3 regions of the Georgenia sunbinii genome follow, and region 2 is predicted to be linked to each of the others. Evidence: riboswitches for the same ligand, from Rfam matches in the RefSeq annotation. Region 2 holds a riboswitch; each other region holds the start of a gene.
What was found. A riboswitch is a leader RNA that binds a small molecule or an ion and turns the genes downstream of it on or off. The one in region 2 is predicted to bind S-adenosylmethionine.

Region 1 (3,267 bases), on a different contig from region 2:
GAAGAGGTCGTCGACGGAGCGGCCGACGGTCTTGGAGGCGCTCGCCTCGAAAGTTCCGTCCGGGCGCTGGCCCGGCTCGCGCATGCCACGCGCCTGCTCGTAGCCGACCGTGAGGCCCTGCGCCCACCAGCCGTCGACGTCGTGCTCCTCGACGAGCCAGGCGGCGATCCGCTTGTGGTCCCAGCCGGTGGCGCCGGCGCCGTCCAGGAGCGCGAACCACTCCTGCCGCGGGCGGCCGGTGCGGTCGACCACGGTGTCATCGCCGACCAGGTCCTCGGTACGTCGCGTCATGGCGCACACGGTACTGGCGCCGTGGCGGTGCGGGAAGGGCGACGACGCGCCCCCACCGGGCAGGTGGGGGCGCGCCGCGGCGTGGGCGGCCTGGCCGGCGAACCGGGGCGTCGCGGCTGGCGGACCGGTCAGCGGTTGATGCGGCTGCCGGCACCACCCTCGCTGATGTCGCCCTCGACGCGGGCGCCGCGGTAGACGTACAGGTTGCTCTTGTCGCGCTCGCTGGCGTTGCCGTCGATCCGGGCGGTGCCGTAGAGGTACAGGTGGCCGGCCCCGCTCTCCTTGACGTTGCCGTCGACGGTCCCGCGGATGTACACCGCGCCGTCGTGCAGCTCATGGACGTTGCCGTCGACGCGTGCGGTGCGGAAGATCTCGAGCTTGCCGGTGCTGCTCTCCTGGATGTTGCCGTCCACCCGGCCGTGGACCTGGACGGTGCCGTGGCCGGTCTCCTCGACGTTGCCGTCGACCCGGCCGTTCTTGCCGATGACGATGGAGCCCACTCCGACCTGCTTGACGTTGCCCTCGACCGTGCCGTTGATGGTGAGGGTGCCGTTGCGGACCTTGAGGTCGCCGTCGATGGTGCGCCCGGCGGCCACCGTGTAGTTGCCGGACCGGACGATCTCGTCGGCCTGTGCTGCGGACGGGAGTGCAACGAGCATGAGCCCGGCGACCGCGCCGGCAGCGAGAGTGCGTCGAACGTTCATGGCGGTGTTCCTCTTCTCGAAGTCCTCGGGACCGTCCCCGTGGATCGGCACCAGTCCATCGGGTGCCCGTGAGGCCACCGTGAGGGGGCGGTGAGAGGCCTCTCACCGCCCGGTCACCCGCTGTTCACCTGCGTGCGGGCGGGACGACTTCTGCCATCAGGCGAACCTGCAGGTCTCGCATGGTGGACGTGTCTTGCTCAGCGACAACCGTCGCCGCCACGATGTCCACGCCATCAAGAGCGGCCGAGAGTCCTGGCTCGTCGACGTCGCAGCAACCCCCCGATCACGGGTGAGGGTGCTTCCGCCAGGTTCGATGGGAGAACTCTGTTGAGCACCGCTAGCCTCGTATCCGTGCCGTCCGGCCGACCGACCGTCTCGTTCGAGCTCTACCCACCGCGCACGCCGGCGACAGCCGCCGCCGCGTGGGAGACCGTCCAGCGCCTCGCCGCTGCGGGCCCGGACTTCTTCTCGGTCACCTACGGTGCCTCCGGCTCCTCCCGCACCGCGTCGCGCGACGTCGTCCGGCGGATCCTGCGCGAGACGACGGTGCCGCCGATCGCCCACCTCACCTGCGTCGGCGCCACCCGCGCCGAGCTCGCCGACCTCGTCGGGCAGCTCGTCGACGACGGGGTGCGGGACTTCCTCGCGCTGCGCGGCGACCCGCCGGCCGGGGAGACCCGCTGGCAGCCGCAGCCTGGCGGGCTGGCCGGCTCCAGCGAGCTCGTCGAGCTCATCCGCGACGTCGAGCGAGAGCGGCTCGGCACCGACGGCGCGGTGAGCATCGCCGTCGCCGCCTACCCGGCCGGCACCAGCCACACCCGCGCGCAGGACGTCCGGGCCCTGCTCGACAAGCAGGCCGCCGGCGCCGACTTCGCCGTCACCCAGGTCTTCTACGACGTTGAGCCCTACGTCTCGCTGGTCGAGGAGGCCCGCTCCGCCGGCGTCGTCCTGCCCGTGGTCGCCGGGATCATCCCGATGACCGACCCCGGTCGCCTCGCCCGCCTCGCCCAGCTCACCGGCGTCGAGGTGCCGCAGCGGGTGGTCGACCTGCTCGCCGTCGAGGACGACGAGCACCGCCACCGCCTCGGTATCGACGCCACCGTCGAGCTCGTCGAGGCGGCGATCGCCGCCGGCGCTCCCGGCATCCACCTGTACACCTTCAACCAGTTCCGGCCGGCGCTCGACGTCGTCGAGCGTCTGCGCCGGCCGCTACCCACCATCGCCCCCACTCACGCAAGGACACTGTGATGCCCGACTCCACCACCCCCGTGCTGCCCGCCGCCACGATCCTCGGGTACCCCCGGATCGGGCCGAACCGCGAGCTCAAGCGGGCGATCGAGTCCTTCTGGGCCGGCCGCAGCGACGCCGACGACCTCGAGGTCGCGGCCGCCGGGCTGCGGCGACTCTCGCGCCAGCGGCTCGTCGAGCTCGGCCTGGGCCGTGACGACGCGTCGATCCCCAGCGACTTCTCCTACTACGACCAGGTGCTCGACACCGCGACCACCGTCGGTGCCGTGCCGCCGCGGTTCCGTCACCTCCAGGACGACGACGGCGCCCTCGACCTCGACGGCTACTTCACCGTGGCCCGTGGCAAGGACGACCGGTCCCCGCTGGAGATGACCAAGTGGTTCGACACGAACTACCACTACCTGGTGCCGGAGATCAGCCCGGAGACGAGCTTCCGGCTCACCGACTGCCGCGTCGTCCAGCTCTTCCTCGAGGCCGCCGCCGAGGGCATCACCACCCGCCCCACGATCGTGGGGCCGGTGACCTTCCTGCTGCTGAGCAAGGCCGTCGGCGAGGAGCCGGCGACCGAGGCCGACGGCGCCGCCCCGGCCGCCCCCGCGCCCGAGGGCTTCCACCCGCTCGACCGCCTCGAGGACCTGCTGCCCGCCTACGTCGACCTGCTCCACGCGCTGGGCGAGGCCGGTGTGCCGTGGCTGCAGATCGAGGAGCCGGCGCTGGCCGTGGACTCCGACCTGCCGCGCGAGCGGATCCTCGCGGCCACCGCCCGCGCCTACGAGGTGCTCGCCGGGGAGGTCACCCGCCCCGGCCGGCCGGCGCTGTTCGTGCCGATCGCCTACGGCCCGGCGGAGGATGCGCTGCCGGTGCTCGCCGCCGCCGGCGTCGAGGCGGTGGGGATCGACGCGGTGCGCGGCGAGGTGCCGGCGCCCGAGGTGCTCAGCGTGCTCGGCGACGTGACCGTCGTCGCCGGCGTGGTCGATGGCCGCAACGTGTGGCGCTCGGACCTCGACGCCGCGTTCGGCAAGCT
Region 2 (3,267 bases):
TGTCGACCCCGATCGGCTCGAAGCCGCGCTGGGTGAGCGCTGCCGCGAGGTCGGTGGCTCGCGGGTTGACGACGACGTGGCGCCCGTCGCTCACCCCGTTGAGCCCGAGGACGACCGCGTCCTGCTCGCCGGCGATGATCGCGTCCGGGAACAGCCTCTCGAGCACGCGGCGGCTGCCCGGGGAGAAGGCCGGCGGGTAGTACGCGATCTCGTGGTCGGAGAGCGCGAGCAGTGCGGTGTCGAGGTGGTAGAACCGCGGGTCGACGAGCTGCAGCCCGATGACCGGCTTGCCGATGGCCTCCTGCAGCTCGGCGTGCGCCGCGAGCGAGGTGCGGAAACCGGTGCCGGCGAGCACGAGGTCGCCCACGGTGAGGATGTCCCCCTCACCCTCGTTGACCTCCGAGGCGGTGACGGTGGGGAAGCCGGCGTCGGCGAACCACTGCTCGTACGCCGGCCCCTCGGGCATCCGCTGCGGGTAGGTGAACTTGGCCGAGTACACGACGCCGTCGCCCGTGATGGCGCCGTTGGCGGCGTACACCATGTCGGGCAGCCCCGGGACCGGCTCGATGAGGTCCACCCGGTGCCCGAGGCGCAGGTAGGTGTCGTGGAGCTGCTGCCACTGCCGGACCGCTAGGTCGGTGTCGGTCGGCACGTCGCTGTGCATCCAGGGGTTGATCTCGTAGGCGACGGTGAAGTAGGTGGGCCGGCACATGAGGTAGCGCCGTGGCGAGGCTTCGCGGGGTGTCCGCACTTGTCGCCCCTTTCGGGTCGGGGGTGTCTCGGCAGCCTATGGTCCGCGGCGCGCGACCGCCCGGGCCGCCGCCGCGCCGTACCCTGGCGGCATGCGCGAACCCATCTCCGAGGCGGACCTCGACGCGGCCGACTTCTCCGGAGGCTCCCACCGAGGCGTGGCCGACCGGCTGGTCGGTTGGGCGCGCGAGCCCCACCCGGGTGACGTCGTCAGCGCCAGGGAGCTCCTCGTCCGGGCGGGCGAGCAGCTGGAGCAGGCCGAGGACGACGCTGCGGCGGAGCGGCTCTACCGCGAGGCGGTCGCGATGACCGGCGAGGTCTTCCTCGATCCGCGCTGCCACCTGGCGGAGGTCCTCGTCCGTCGCGGCGCGCTCGACGAGGCCCTCGCGGTCGACGCGGAGCTGCGCCGCAGCAGGCCGGACTCGGCGGTGGCCTACCGGTACATGGCAGAGACCTGGCAGAGCCACGGGGACCCACGCCGCGCCCTGGGCTGGTACAACCGCGCCCTGAGCCGCCACGAGCAGGGCGACGGTTTCACCGCCGACGACCTCGGCTGGCTGTGCCACGAGCGGTGGCTGCTGCGCGAGCAGGAGGGGCACCCGCCCGACGAGTACGACCTCGTCGGGATCGGCTGGCTTGAGCAGCCCCGGGAGTAGCCGCCGTCCCTAGCGACGCTGTCCGCTGGGTGGACATCGGGCGTGAGCCCCTTGGCGTGGCCCGGCCGGGTGGCTAACATCGTGGTGACCATCCAGAGCAGCCGAGAGACCTGGCTCGTTGACGCTGCAGCAACCCCGTGCCGTTCCTCGGTACGTGCGGGTGCTTCCGCCAGGACCGATGGAGGCGCCATGAGCTACGTCAGTGATCCCACCCCTGGTTGTCCCGGGCCGTCCGGCTACCCGGACGCCGACCCGACGTGGGGGCCGGCCACGCGGGCCGCGCACGCCGGTCACGTCCGCACCGGTTTCCAGGAGACCTCCGAGGCGCTGTTCCTCACCACGGGTTTCGTCTACGACCGTGCCGCTGACGCCGAGGAGGCCTTCGCAGGTGGCCTCGACCGCTTCACCTACGCCCGCTACGAGAACCCGACCGTCTCGATCTTCGAGGAGCGGCTGCGGTCCCTCGAGGGCGCCGAGGCCTGCTACGCCACGGCCACCGGGATGGCGGCGGTGTTTGCCACGCTCGCGGCGCTGGTCAGCAGCGGGTCACGGATCGTCGCGGCACGTGCGCTCTTCGGTTCCACCCTCACGCTGTTCGAGGACGTCCTTGCCAAGTGGGGAGTGCGCACCGACTACGTCGACGCCCACGACGTCGACGACTGGCGCCGGGCGCTGGCGACCCCGGCGGACGTGGTGTTCTTCGAGACCCCGTCCAACCCGATGCAGGACATCGTCGACGTCCGTGCCGTGAGCCGGCTGGCCCACGACGCGGGCGCCGTCGTCGTCGTCGACAACGTCTTCGCGACGCCGGTCCTGCAGCAGACGCTGCCGCAGGGGGCCGACGTCGTCGTCTACTCCGCGACCAAGCACATCGACGGCCAGGGGCGCACGATGGGGGGCGCGGTGCTCGGCAGCAAGGAGTTCATCGAGGGTCCGTTGCAGCTCATCCTGCGCAACACCGGGCCGAGCCTGAGCCCGTTCAACGCCTGGGTGCTGCTCAAGGGCCTGGAGACGATGCCGCTGCGTGTCAAGGCGCAGACCGACGCGACGCTGCAGCTCTCCGCCTGGTTGGAGACCCTGCCGCAGATCGGGCGGGTGTACTACCCGTTCCTCGACTCCCACCCGCAGGTCGAGCTGGCCCGCTCGCAGATGAGCGGTGGCGGCACCGTCGTCACCTTCGACCTCGCGGTCGACGGCCGGCCGGCCACCCAGGCGGAGGCCTTCGCCTTCCTCGACGCGCTGCAGATCGTGCTGATCTCCAACAACCTTGGCGACGTGAAGTCGCTCGTCACCCACCCGGCGACGACGACGCACCGGCGCCTCGGCCCCGAGGGGCGGGCGGAGGTCGGGATCAGCGACGCGACGATCCGTCTCTCGGTCGGCCTCGAAGACCTGGCCGACCTGCAGCGCGACGTCGAGCGGGCCCTCGCCGCGGTGCCCGCCGCCCGCACCCACCAGCCCGCCTGACCCGAGATCTCCCGCCCCACCCGCCCACCCTTGTCGCCGACAGCAGACTTGTCCGCGACAGCGGGTTTGTCTGCGAGAGCAGGGTTGTCGACGGGCAGACCATCCCCGCTGTCACGACCACGGGGTGGTTCCTGCGTGGACAATCCCGCTGTCACGGCAGGGGTGGGGCGGGGCGGGTGCGGCGGACCCAGCGGTCCATCCGCCACAGCGCGAGGGCAGCCATCGCGTCCAGTGCGTGGTTGAGGGCCGGGCCGGTGAGCGCCGCCGGCAGCGGGCCGCGCAGCCGGGCGTCGTACGTCCACGACACCCTCGCGCGGGTACCTGCTGGGGTGACCGTGATCATCGCGCTGCCGAGCAGCACCGGGCCGACCTTGGCCAGCACGAGGCGACGCGG
Region 3 (3,267 bases), on a different contig from region 2:
CCCCGACACCCTCGAGTACGAGGCGATCGTCGCGCAGCGGGGTGGCAACAACCCGAACACCGACCTGGAGATCGGTGAGACCGCCGACTCCTTCACCATCAGCCGGCTCGCCAACGGCACCACGGCCGTCACTGAGGGCATCGAGCGTCGCGTGGCGACCGGCCTCGGGCAGCTCGAGATGGACCCCGTCGACGGTGACATCGTCCTCGAGGCCGATGTCCCGGCCGGCGACCCGGCGCTCAAGCAGGGTGCGCTGACCATGACCATCGCCGCCGACAGCACCGTCGACCTCGGTGACGCCCGCAACGGCGGGGACCGCTGGTCCTTCGACGCCACGCTGCCGCAGATCTCGGTCACCGACACCCGCACCGCCGCGGCCGGCTGGTCGCTCACCGGCAGCACCGAGGGCCTCACCTCCCCGGCCGGCGCCATCAGCTCCGCGTTCCTCGGCTGGGCGCCCCGGGTCCTCGGTGCGGCGACCGCCGACGCCGGCCCGCAGGTGCTCGGCCAGCTCGACGGCGGACAGGGCCTGACCGAGGCCATGCTGCTCGCCAGGGCGGACGACCACGCCCGTTTCGGGACCACCGAGGTCGTGGCCGACCTCGCGCTCGACGTGCCCGTCGACACCCCGGAGGGCAGCTACGCGGGCGCGGTCAACGTCCGACTCTTCCCGGTCGACTGACCCAGCAGGGTCGTCACGCACACCGCTGAGGGGGCTGGTCGCACCGACCAGCCCCCTCTGGCGTCCCGAGACACGCCGCGGCCCGAAGGTTGACAGGTGAAGTGAGAGCCTCGTAGGCTCCGAGCAGGTTCAGAGCACCAGTGCGCACCACGCGTGCGCTAAGCCCCGGCTTGCTGGTCGGCAACCCGCCACGTGCGGCGGGTGCTCCGGGTGATGACCTGGCCCCGCGCAGGCGTGGGGCAACGCATGCACACCTCGGTGTCGAGCACGAAGGAAGAACGACGATGCGCACCATCCTCACCCCCCGGCGGTCCTTCGACCTGGCCAGCGGTGCGATGTGTTGCGGCATGTGTCGTCCGGGTATGTCCCGCTGAGGACAACCCCCAGCGATGCCCCAGCACAGCCCGTGCTGACGCATCACCCCTGACCAGAGCCCCCGATCGTCGGCGAGTGAGACGCCGCCCTCGGGACGGCCGGTCAGTCTTCCTTGACGCGCTCACTGCGCGCTGCTGACTGATGGATGTGCCCTGCCATGACTGTGTCCTACCTGCCTACCCGAACCACCGAGACCACCACCAGCCCCGCGACGATCGCGCTGGACCTGTCCGCCCTCGGTGCTCCCAGCGCCGATCCGGACTTCGCCTCCGGCCTGCCCGCCGAGCACGCCAACCTCGTGCGGCTCGCCGCCTATGCCCGCGCCGCCCACCAGGGTGGGGTGTCCTTCGTCAGCCTGGGGGACGGCTTCCGGCTGCGGTCCGACGCCGCCCCGCGGGCCAACTCCTGGCTCGACCCGATCGTGGCGGCCCGCCGGATCAGCCCGAGCGCCGGCGGCACCGGGCTCGTCCCCACCGTCCAGCTCGGTCGGGCGGACTCCGCGGTGGCGGCCGAGCTGTCCCAGTTCAACCGCAAGACCGGCGCCTGGGCCGGCCTGGAGGTCACTGGCCGTCGGGGTGCGGCGACCGCCGATGCTGCCGGCATCCCGTCGCTCGGTGACCACCTCGAGCACCTCGTCCGCTCTGCGAGCCGGGGCCGTCGAGGCGGCTCGGCATCCGCGGACCTGCCGACGGTCGTCGTGCCGCTGGCCGACGAGAGCGACCTCGACGTCGCCGGGGAGTTCGCCGACGTGGTCCGCCTGCGCGAGACCGACCTCGCGTGGGCCCGTGAGCTGCGCTACGCGGTGCGCTCCGCGGCCCGGGCGGCGGGCCGCCCACCGGTCAAGGTGCTCGTCGACCTGCGCGCGGTCATCTCGGCCGACTACCAGGCCGCGCGGGTGCGTGCCGACCTGCTGACCGACATCGCCGGCGGGGACCATGGCTGGGCCGGCGCCCTCGAGGCCGTCGGCACGGTCGGCGACGTCGTCACCACGATCGAGAAGTGGCTCGAGGCCGGTGCCGCCGACGGTTTCGTCGTGCTGCCCGGCTCGGTGCCGGCGGACGTCGCCGGTCTGCTGCGCGGGGTCATCCCGGCGCTGCGGTCCCGAGGTCTGCTGGAGGTCGAGGCGCAGCGCGTGAGCTGAGCGGCGGACGGCGCGGCGGGCCCCTGAGCCGATCCACCCTCCGGTCGGGCCCGCCGCGCCGCCCCACTCCGTGGGAGGATCGACGTGGTACCGGTGTTCTTCAGGGCTTGGACACGCGATCGATTGGGGTCAGCAAATGGTCAACGAGCAGTTCCCGGCGGGTAGCGTCCTTGTGGGGACCGATGGTTCCGCCGCGGCCGATGTTGCCGTCGACTGGGCCGCAGCCGAGGCGACACGCCGTAGCACCGGGTTGCACATCCTGTACGCCTTCCCCTGGCTGACGCGGGCGCGTGCCTGGGAGTTCGAGCCGCCGCCGGAGATCACCGAGAACGGCAACCGGGTGGTGGCTGCTGCCAAGAAGCGGGTCGAGGAGAACCACCCCGGGCTCGCCGTGTCCACCGAGGTCCGCATCGAGGACCCGGCGATGGCACTGGTGACGTCGTCCGAGTCAGCGGTGGTGACCGTCGTCGGCGCCCAGGGGATGGGCGCCGGCAGCGACAGCTTCCTCGGCTCGGTCTCGCAGAAGGCCGCCGCGCACGCTCGCTCCGCCGTCGTCGTCGTCCGGGCGGACGCCGATCTCGACCCGGACCGGCCGGTCGTCGTCGGGATGGACCCCAACGAGGGTGCCCCCGAGGCCATGGAGTACGCCTTCGAGGAGGCGGCACGTCGCGGTCAGCGGCTCGTCGTCGTCCAGGGCTCGCAGGACGACGCCGCGTTCCCCGACTTCCCCGACGCCGTCATCTCCGGCCACTACGATGCCGGCGCGAGCGAGGCCGCGAAGCTCACCAGCGACCGCCTCACCGCCTGGCACAAGCAGTTCCCGGACGTCCCCGTCGAGCTGCGCCTGGTGCGGGAGCGGCCGGTCAAGGCACTGGTGCGCGCCGGCGACGAGTCGTCGGTCGTCGTCGTCGGCAGCCGTGGCCGTGGCGGGCTCGTCGGTCTCGTGCTCGGCTCGGTGAGCCGCGGCGTGCTCAACGGTGCGCCGGTGGTGGCGGTCGTCCGCTCCCGCCACGAGCTGGACGTCGAGAGGGCCGCCCAGCGCAAGCTGGAGAAGACCGAGGCGACCGAG

Region 1: linked by a shared signal. The riboswitch ahead of V2J52_RS04825 (methylenetetrahydrofolate reductase) and the one ahead of V2J52_RS13325 (O-succinylhomoserine sulfhydrylase) in region 2 are both predicted to bind S-adenosylmethionine.
Region 3: linked by a shared signal. The riboswitch ahead of V2J52_RS03925 (hypothetical protein) and the one ahead of V2J52_RS13325 (O-succinylhomoserine sulfhydrylase) in region 2 are both predicted to bind S-adenosylmethionine.

The regions. Positions count from the first base shown of each region.
Region 1 is NZ_JAZGOL010000002.1:83,979-87,245, reverse strand. Features, by position in the region: gene V2J52_RS04835 (DUF4287 domain-containing protein) at 1-291, opposite strand, end outside; gene V2J52_RS04830 (bactofilin family protein) at 420-995, opposite strand; SAM riboswitch class I at 1,223-1,315, shown strand; gene V2J52_RS04825 (methylenetetrahydrofolate reductase) at 1,347-2,243, shown strand; gene metE (5-methyltetrahydropteroyltriglutamate--homocysteine S-methyltransferase) at 2,243-3,267, shown strand, end outside.
Region 2 is NZ_JAZGOL010000005.1:117,768-121,034, reverse strand. Features, by position in the region: gene ddaH (dimethylargininase) at 1-751, opposite strand, end outside; gene V2J52_RS13330 (tetratricopeptide repeat protein) at 843-1,406, shown strand; SAM riboswitch class I at 1,492-1,591, shown strand; gene V2J52_RS13325 (O-succinylhomoserine sulfhydrylase) at 1,596-2,873, shown strand; gene V2J52_RS13320 (SRPBCC family protein) at 3,025-3,267, opposite strand, start outside.
Region 3 is NZ_JAZGOL010000001.1:827,121-830,387, reverse strand. Features, by position in the region: gene V2J52_RS03930 (purple acid phosphatase family protein) at 1-682, shown strand, start outside; SAM riboswitch class IV at 809-933, shown strand; gene V2J52_RS03925 (hypothetical protein) at 1,215-2,198, shown strand; gene V2J52_RS03920 (universal stress protein) at 2,335-3,267, shown strand, end outside.